2 regions of the Shewanella vesiculosa genome follow, and region 2 is predicted to be linked to the other one. Evidence: predicted binding sites of a transcription regulator. Region 2 holds the regulator's gene; the other holds the start of a gene.
The links. Region 2 encodes sigma-54, which starts transcription at its own class of promoters, with help from an activator protein. Its sites were predicted from a motif close to GTTGGCACGNNNNTNGNNT; they were not measured.

Region 1 (5,053 bases), on a different contig from region 2:
CATTTGAGTTGCTGAGTAATTCTTTGTTGCCTGAATACAGCAAGTTGGGCCGACCATTAAAAATATGGTCTGCTGCTTGCTCATCTGGGCAAGAACCTTACTCTTTAGCTATGACAGTGTTGGAATATCAACAGCGTAAACCCGGTGCTTTGCCTGGGGGCGTGACAATTCAGGCAACAGATTTATCACCTTCTATGTTAGAGCGTTGTAAGAATGCTGAATATGATGGTTTAGCTCTGGCTCGTGGTTTGTCTGAAGAGCGTAAACGTCAGTTTTTTGATGCTTTACCGTCTGGCAATATGAAAGTGAAAGATAACGTAAAACGTTTAGTGAACTTCAGAGCACACAATCTACTTGAAAGTTATAGCTTATTAGGCAAGTTCGATATCATTTTTTGCCGTAATGTATTGATTTATTTTGCGCCAGAGGCAAAGGCTACCATTTTGCGGCAATTTGCTGCCGCACTTAATCCTAAAGGTATCTTATTCTTAGGTGCGTCAGAATCTCTTGCGGGGTTAACCGAAGAGTTTAATATGGTTCGCTGTAATCCCGGTATCTATTACCAGAAAAAAACCTAGCTAAAACAGTTGATTAGATTCACCTCATGCCGACGATCGTCGGCATGTTAGTTTTTTTATTTTATTCTCCCATTATAAAAATTGTTGGCATAACCTTTGCTTTATATCTATCAGTTAGCTGATGGAGGCAATTTTATGGCGATTAATTTCGATAATGCATTAGGTGTTCACCAATATTCTTTGGGCGTACGAGCTCAAAGAGCTGAAGTGATTTCAAGTAACATCGCCAATGCCAATACTCCTCATTATAAAGCTCGAGATGTTAATTTTGCTTCTGCTATGCAAGCAGCAAGCTCACATCAGAAGGGTTTGAGCATGAGTCAAACCACAGAAAAACATTTCGATTTAACAGCGTTAAGTCAACAACATGTCCAATATCGTGTTCCAAATCAAGCCGATACAGGTGACGGTAATACTGTTGATACGCAGAAAGAACAATCAGCATTTATGCAAAATGCGCTCGAATATCAAATGTCATTAGGCTTCCTTGAAGGTAAGTTTAATGGCATGCGTAAAGCGTTGCGAGGTGATTAATCATGAGTTTATTTAATATTTTCAATGTGTCTGGATCTGGTATGTCTGCGCAGTCAGTGCGTTTGAATACCACTGCCAGTAATATTGCCAATGCGGATTCTGTATCAAGCAGTGTTGATAAAACTTATCGAGCACGTCATCCCATTTTTGAGGCTGAAATGCTTAAAGCTAATAGCCAGCAAAATAGTTCGCCGGGTGTTAACGTCAAAGGCATTGTTGAAAGTGATAAACCATTAATAAAAGAATACTCGCCAGATCATCCGATGGCAGATGGCGATGGTTTTATTTATAAACCGAATGTCAATGTGATGGAAGAAATGGCCGATATGATTTCTGCATCACGCTCTTATCAAATGAACGTTCAGGTGGCTGATGCAACTAAGTCTATGTTGCAACAGACGTTAAGGATGGGTAAATAGTATGATTATTCAAGGAGGTAACAATGAGCCTCGTTAATTCTTACAGTCAGTCTTTACCGCAACAATCCAGTAGCACATCAAATACAAGTGCTACCACGAAAAGTTCTGTACAGACAAATACAACCAGCACTACTACTGGGAACCCTTTCCTTGACGGAATTCGATTACCTGAAGAAAGTGCGATCCCTGAATCAAAAGATCAGATGTTAAAGCAAGAAGATTTTTTTGCTTTACTCAGTCAACAGTTGTCTATGCAAGATCCTTTTAAACCGGTTGATAATGATCAAATGATTGCCCAAATGGCATCGTTTTCGACGGTTGATGGTATTTCAAATCTGAATGATGAGATCCTAAACCTCAATACGGTAATGAGTTCTAGCCAAGCGTTACAAGCATCAGGCTTAGTAGGTCGAAAAGTGCTTATCCCTTCTGATACCGGGGCGATTTCTACTGAAAGCCCTGAGATTAAAGGCGTGATCAGTACGCCATCTGCAATTGAAACGATTACGGTGAAAATTGAAGATGAGTCGGGTCAGCTGATCAAGAGCTTTAATGTTGATGGCAGTAAAGGCGGCAATGTTGATGTGACATGGGATGGCTTAGGTAAGGATGGCCAACCCGTTAAAGCGGGTAATTACTCGATAAAGGCCAGTGGTAAAGTTGATGGAACGTCGGAAGATTTAGCGGTATCAACTTATGCACATGTGACAAGTGTGTCATTGGGCACTGCAGCGACTGGGGCCATTTTGAATTTGCGTGGAGTAGGCGGAATTAAGTTATCTGACGTACTCGCAGTATCTGAAACATAGTAAGGCCTGTATTGAATTATTGGCTTTATTGATAAATGAATTAATTGTGAGAGGTGAACTATGTCATTTAACATTGCACTGAGTGGTATTGCTGCCGCGCAAAAAGACTTAAATACAACGGCGAATAATATCGCTAACGTGAATACTATTGGTTTCAAAGAATCACGAGCTGAGTTTGCTGATGTGTACGCAAATTCTATTTTTTCGAACAGTAAAACCGCTGTCGGTGGTGGAGCAACCACCACTCAAGTGGCACAGCAATTTCATCAAGGTAGTTTGCAATTTACCAGTAATTCACTGGATATGGCGATCAGTGGCGGTGGTTTCTTTGTTACGTCGTCTGAGTTAGGGTCGCAAGATCAGTCATATACACGTGCAGGGGCATTTAAAGTTGACTCGGCCAACTATATGGTCGATTCAGCGGGTAACTTTTTACAAGGTTTCCCTGTTGATGAAGATGGTAACTCGACTTCTGTGAGTTTAACCACAACCCAACCGATTAAGATTCCTGACACTGCAGGTAGCCCTGTGCAAACCGGAAATGTTGGTTTGCAAATGAACCTTAATGTGGGTGAAACCGCACTAGACCCAGCTAATTTTAATCCTGCTGATTCTGATACGTTTAATAATTCTACCTCGGTGACGATTTATGATTCATTAGGTGAATCGCACATTATGACCACTTACTTTATTAAACCGACCAATGGTTCATTTACAGGTGAAAGTAATTGGGTTGCCTTTTATGCAGTTGATGGCGATCCCGTTGATGTTGCGGCTGGCGCTGGTACTTATTCAACAGATACCAATGGTGATGGCACTGCTGATGCGACGGGTACAGCATCTGCTGCTAATCCCGATGGATTAGGTGGCGTCTGGTCAGGAGCGGTGCTTAAATTTAACTCTGTAGGTGCTTATACTGGCAGTGATCCGGCTAACATTACCACTGAAGCATTAGGTTCTGGCGGTGCAGGTGCTTTGGGCCCTGGAGCCGACGGCACTCAAACACTTACGATAAAATTTAATAATCCAACTCAGTATGCTTCTCCATTTGAAGTCACTGAATTGACTCAAGATGGTATTACCGTAGGGCGATTAACCAATGTTGGTATTGGTTCTGACGGTCTGATTACCGCTAGTTATAGTAATGGTTCAACTGTGCCGTTAGCGCGGGTTGCATTAGTACGTTTTGCTAATGAGCAAGGTCTTACTCAGGTGGGTAATACGTCTTGGAAAGCCAGTTTAGGTTCCGGCGCGGCATTAGCTGGTGAGGCAAATAGTGGTACATTTGGTAGTATTCGCTCTTCTGCACTTGAACAGTCAAACGTTGATTTAACCACTGAGCTGGTCGATTTAATCTCAGCTCAGCGTAACTTCCAAGCTAACTCACGTACGCTTGAAGTTAACAATACCTTGAACCAAACGATATTACAGATCCGCTAAATGATCCTTAGGCTATAATGATCCTTAGGCTATATAGGTGTTGCCGTTTACGGCAACACCTTGCCTTTTCCACCTCGTTACTTGTCCCCGTTATTACACCCCTCGTGTCGATAGAAGCTTTTTTGACACTCATGCGCTACCTATTAATTTTATTGATTAACTGATTCATACAGTTACATCTCAATCCTCTCACTTAAAAATCGTTGGCATGATGCTTGCTTGTTCTGTGTATATAGTGTTTTTGCAGAAAGTTTGACGGAGCAAAAAATGGACAAATTTCTTTATATTGCCATGAGCGGCGCAAAGCAAGGGATGAATGCCCTAGCAGTGAGTGCGAACAATCTTGCTAACGCGAATACTGATGGATTTAAAGCTGACATGGTCCAAGCCCGTTCAATGCAGGCATTTGGTGAAGGTTTGCCTACACGGGTATTTTCGATGCTGGAAAGCCCAGGCAGTAACTTTAATAGCGGCCCCATTAAAACTACTGGTCGCGATCTTGATATTGCGGTTAAAGGAGATGGCTGGCTTGCTGTGCAGGCGGCTGATGGTTCCGAGGCATATACCCGCGCTGGTAGTCTAAAAATTGACAGTACCGGCTTGTTATTAAATAGCCGTGATCGTCCTGTTATGGGCGCTTCAGGTCCCATTGTGTTACCCATTCCAGTTGAAAAAATAGAGATTTCGGCCAACGGTATTATTTCTGTACGCCCTCAAGGGGCAACCGCAGAAGTAATAGAAGAGGTCGGAAGGATTAAGTTAGTTAATCCTGGTAACGAAAACCTTATGCGCGGTGAAGATGGTTTATTTCGTCTTATTGCCGGTGGCAATGCGCCAAACGACCCTGGCGTTCAAGTTGAAAGTGGTGCGGTCGAAGGCAGTAATGTTAATTCTGTGCATGAAATGGTCGCCATGATTGATATTCAACGTCAATACGAAATGCAAGTCAAAATGATGAAGAACGCTGAAGAGATTGATCGAGCGTCCACTTCCTTGATGAGAATTAGTTAGGAGTAATTATTATGCATCCAGCGTTATGGATAAGTAAAACCGGTGTCGACGCCCAACAAACCAATATTGCGGTTATTTCAAATAACGTGGCTAACGCCAGTACCGTGGGATTTAAGAAAAGTCGTGCAGTATTTGAAGACCTTCTTTATCAAACGGTTAACCAAGCTGGTGGCATTAGCTCAGACAATAGCAAGTTACCTAATGGTTTAAACATTGGTGCAGGTACTAAAGTGGTTGCCACGCAAAAAATGTTTACCCAAGG
Region 2 (5,053 bases):
TGCATGTAACATATTGCGAGCATGAACAAACAATCCACTGTCTAACGCTTGAGCGAGTTGATTGAGTCGTTGTTCTGTTATTTCATTATCTAGGTACTCTTTACCCATATATCAACTTCCTATTTGTCATACGAATATGATTCTGTATGTAATGATTTTGGGCAGTTTCAGTTTCTCTGTTTGGCATATTGATGCAAGAATTGTTATCTGCGGGCAAGAAATGAAATGCAGCAATAAAATCGTTGAGTGACTTGCGCCGAACGAAAGTCTGAACTGCTGATGTTGCTTTACACAAAAATTAACGTCCGATTACATCGGTGTTTGGTCAAGCGAGAACCGTGATTGAAATTGGCTACAACGCTAATATCTCTTAAGAGAACGAATACTTAATCAGCTGGGGATCCGCCGCGCGTTTTCAATATAAAGGCTAATATTATCGAGGAACTGATCGTTAACCTTCGAACAGCAATATCGTGGCAGTTTGGTTAGTATGACGACTTCATTTAAAGATGGAAATAAATAAGTGATGATGGCTTAACGATCAGTAATTAGTGAAAGTATCACTAAATAATTTAGCAAGACTCATCAAATTTAGCATTAATCAGATCACATACGGCATTTAATGCCACTTCAGCATCTGGGCCTTGGGCTGTTACTGTGATCATTTTACCTATGCCACTTTCAAGCATTAATAACCCAAGTACACTTGCTGCACTGGCGTTTTTATCGCCTTGAGTTAACGTGATACTGGCATCAAAATCACCCGCTAAAACAGCAAGTTTTGTTGCAGCTCGAGCATGTAACCCTAATTTATTTGAAATGGTTACTTGGCGTTCAAGTTTGATCATTGGCGCGATCCTATGCTCAGTTAGCTGTCAGTATCAGTTAAATTTAATTCTCTGTGGCGAGCATTAACTGTATGTTTACTGCCATGTCTAAACCTTTTTGCTAATTGATCGGCTATATATACCGAGCGATGTTGGCCACCGGTGCAACCAATGGCGATAGTCAGATAGCTGCGGTTATTACGTTCTAAATGCGGCATCCAGGTTTCAAATAAGTTTTCAATTTGCCAGATAAACTTATTCACTAGAGGTTGCCGACCTAAAAACTCTTGTACCGGTTCGTCTAAACCTGTGAGTGGTCGTAGTGCTATTTCCCAGTGCGGATTAGGTAAAAAGCGCACATCAAACATAAAGTCAGCTTCTGTTGGCATACCGTGTTTAAAGCCAAAAGATTCAAAGTTAATCACTAACTCTTTATCGACACTACCTAACAAGATTTGCCTGACTTGGTCGCTTAATTCGTAAATATTCAGGGCAGAGGTGTCAATATAATGATCAACAATTTTTGCGATAGGCTCAAGTAAACGGCCTTCTAATATGATCGCTTCTTGCAGTGAAATATGATTTTTAGATAACGGGTGTAATCGACGCGTTTCGCTATAGCGTTTGAGTAGCACTTTATCATTAGAATTCAAAAAGAAGCTAATAATTTCAGTGTCATGTTCAAGTAAGGCAAGTTGATCTTGAAGGACTTTACCTTGCTCGGCAATGTTGCGTACATCAACACTAATTGCCACTAGATCATTATTACCTTTGAGCTGAGCCAGTAATATGCCAATCAGTGGTAAAGGCAAATTATCAACACAATAATACCCTAGATCTTCTAATACTCTTAGAGCAACAGATTTTCCTGAGCCTGAACGTCCCGATACTATGACAAGTTTCATGCAGTAATAACCCGATAAAGTTCTGTTGAGTCGTGAGTTTTACGAAGCTGTTTCAATATTTGCTTATCGCTTAATTTTTGAGCCACGCTTGATAGCGTGCTTAAATGCTGTTGGCACTGATCTGCAGGTACTAACAAAGCAAATAAAATATCCACGGGCTGTTTATCGATTGCATCAAAGGCAATGGCTTCTTCACATTTAATAAATATTGCGATCGGATGTTCTATGGTCGTTAATCTACCATGAGGTATCGCAATGCCATTTCCTATACCTGTGCTACCCATTTTCTCTCTCGCTAATAGGCTTTCAAAAACCTCTTGCGAAGATAGGGGTGGGTACTGGGCAGCGACTAAATTGCTGATGAGTTCCAGTACTTTTTTCTTACTGCCCGGTGTGGCACAGGTAGTGCATTCCGGCTGCAGAATGGTACAAAGTTCCATCGTTAGTGTTTTGTATACTTCTCTTTGTGTTTAATTACCTGACGGTCGAGTTTATCGATCAGGGCGTCTATTGCAGCATACATATCAGTGCTTTCTGACATGGCAAAAATCTCTGCACCATTAAGGTTGATTTTAGCTTCTGCTTTTTGTTGTAATTTTTCTACATTGAGCACAACGTGTACATTATTGATCTGATCGAAGTGTCGTTCAAGCTTTGAAAATTTACCTTGAACGTATTCACGTAAAGATTCGGTAATGTCGATATTTCTACCTGTCATATTGATAAGCATAAAAATCCTCCGTTGCCTTGTAGGTTATAAACTCTTACGTTGGTTTGAGGGCGGAATGAGCATCGCTTCGCGGTATTTTGCAATCGTACGACGCGCAACGTTGATCCCCTGATCTGCCAGCAGTTGGGCCATTTTACTGTCACTTAATGGCTTTTGCTGGTTTTCTGCTGCAACCAGTTTTTTGATAAAAGCACGAATAGCGGTAGATGAGCATTCTCCGCCATCGTCGGTGCTGACATGGCTAGAGAAAAAGTACTTTAATTCAAATAGCCCACGTGGTGTGTGCATATATTTTTGAGTGGTAACCCGTGAAATAGTTGATTCATGCATTTCTACTGCTTCAGCAATATCATTGAGCACCATAGGTTTCATGGCTTCTTCACCATATTCAAAGAAACCTTGCTGAAATTGCACAATACAATTGGCGACTTTCAATAAGGTCTCATTGCGGCTTTCGATACTCTTGATGAACCATTTAGCTTCTTGTAAATGACCGCGAATAAATTGGCTATCGGCAGAGTTTTTACTGCTTCTAGCCATGGCTGCATATTGTTGATTAACGCCAATTTTAGGCATATTGTCTGGGTTTAACTCTACAACCCAACGGCCATTCTTCTTTAGTACGGTTACATCAGGAATAACATATTCGTCATCAATAGCGGTGACTAACAAGCCCGGGCGAGGGTTAAGTGACTGGATTAAGGTGATTGCGTCACGCAACTCGTTTTCTTTGAGCTTGGTTTTGCGCATCAATAATCTAAAATCGCGCCCAGCAATTAAATCTAAATAGTCTTTAATGAGCAGACGGGCATTGTCTATATGTGGGGTTGTGTCGGCATATTGGGCTAATTGAATGAATAAACATTCGCTTAAATCTCGTGCGGCAACACCAACGGGATCAAAGTGTTGAATACGTTTTAATACCGCTTCAACTTCATCTAGTTCAACACTTTCATCACCCATGGCTTCGAGAATATCTTCAGTGCTTTGGGTTAAATAGCCGCGTTCATCAATGGCATCAATGATCGCGGTAGCAATTGCTCGATCTGTGTCAGAAAATGGCGTGAGATTTTTTTGCCACTCTAAATGCTCATATAAGCCTTCAGTCGTTTCACCTTGGAATGGCATATCATCATCGCGCATGCTAGCACTGCCTGAACCTGACATTGGTGAGGCGGTGTACACTTCATCCCATGTGGTATCCATAGCTAAATCATCCATGGTTTCTTTGGTCATGGATTCTGCTGTGTCGACTGTTGAGGTGTCTTTTTCTATATTGACCACGCTGTTGTCACTAAAGTCGGTGTCCGATTGGTCGCGACTTTCTTTTACTGAGTCTTTTGCTTGAGAAAACTCATCTTCTATTTCAAGCAATGGGTTTGAGTCCAATGCTTGTTGGATTTCTTGCTGTAGCTCCAATGACGATAATTGCAGTAAGCGGATCGCTTGCTGCAATTGAGGGGTCATGGTTAAGTGTTGACCCATTTTGAGTTGGAGTGACGCTTTCATTTACCGCTTATCCCTAGATGATTTCCATAAAAATGACAATCTCGAAAACTGTAATCGATTGTCACATACATCAATGACATTTAACGCTATTTAGATATCGTTCAATGAAATGAGTTAGATAGACTAAAAGGCCAGTAAAGTAACTATAGCTTGAATTGTTCACCTAAGTACACAGCCCGAACTTGTTGATTACTCAATATCTCATCAGGTGTGCCTTCGGCAATTAAATTGCCCTGGCTGACAATATAAGCGCGCTCACAGACGTCTAAGGTTTCACGTACGTTATGATCGGTAATTAATACCCCTAAGCCGCGGTTTTTAAGCTGTTGAATGATTTTTTTTATGTCGATGACAGAAATAGGGTCAACCCCCGCAAAAGGCTCATCGAGCAAAATAAATTTAGGATTAGCGGCCAGCGCGCGCGCTATCTCTACTCGACGACGTTCCCCACCAGACAACGACATGCCTTGGCTGTCGCGAATATGGGTGATATGGAATTCTTCTAGTAAATGCTCTACTTGCTCAATCCGTTGGTCGGTAGTGAGTTCTTTGCGAGTCTGCAATACGGCCATAATATTGTCGTATACGGTCAGTTTGCGAAAAATACTGGCTTCTTGCGGCAAGTAACCAATCCCTTTGCGAGCTCTAAGATGCATTGGGTCGGCGGTTAAATCGTCATCATCAATTAAGATCCGACCTTTATCGCTTTGCACTAAGCCGACAACCATATAAAACGTGGTTGTTTTACCTGCACCATTGGGGCCTAAAAGACCAACAATTTGGCCTGTTTTAACGGTTAAACTCACATCTTTAACAACCTGACGAGTTTTATAGCTTTTAGCTAAATTTTCAGCCGTTAGGGTTATTTGGGTCATGGTTTGATCTGCTTTTTAACAGGAATTTCAGGGAGCTTTTGCTTTGGTGCAGTCTCGTCTTGGAAATTCTCAGGTTGAATAATAGTAATAACGCGATCTTTCCCTGTACCAGTACTTTCAGCAATCAGCTCTTGAGCGTTAATGTTGTACTTAATACGGTTACCGGTTACTTGGCTACCAGATTGATCCAGTTTGGCATTACCTGTC

Region 1: flgF (flagellar basal-body rod protein FlgF) is a predicted target of sigma-54. The motif match lies at 3,983-4,001, and genes of this name have one in related genera.

Annotation. Positions count from the first base shown of each region.
Region 1 covers NZ_JAACSD010000012.1:7,262-12,314, reverse strand. Annotated here, with positions in the region: gene GW828_RS13480 (CheR family methyltransferase) at 1-578, shown strand, start outside; gene flgB (flagellar basal body rod protein FlgB) at 714-1,112, shown strand; gene flgC (flagellar basal body rod protein FlgC) at 1,115-1,531, shown strand; gene flgD (flagellar hook assembly protein FlgD) at 1,555-2,340, shown strand; gene flgE (flagellar hook protein FlgE) at 2,401-3,780, shown strand; gene flgF (flagellar basal-body rod protein FlgF) at 4,048-4,791, shown strand; gene flgG (flagellar basal-body rod protein FlgG) at 4,803-5,053, shown strand, end outside.
Region 2 covers NZ_JAACSD010000004.1:208,400-213,452, reverse strand. Annotated here, with positions in the region: gene mgtE (magnesium transporter) at 1-108, opposite strand, end outside; gene GW828_RS03220 (HPr family phosphocarrier protein) at 573-848, opposite strand; gene rapZ (RNase adapter RapZ) at 869-1,732, opposite strand; gene ptsN (PTS IIA-like nitrogen regulatory protein PtsN) at 1,729-2,172, opposite strand; gene hpf (ribosome hibernation promoting factor) at 2,175-2,462, opposite strand; gene GW828_RS03200 (RNA polymerase factor sigma-54) at 2,487-3,971, opposite strand; gene lptB (LPS export ABC transporter ATP-binding protein) at 4,115-4,846, opposite strand; gene lptA (lipopolysaccharide transport periplasmic protein LptA) at 4,843-5,053, opposite strand, start outside.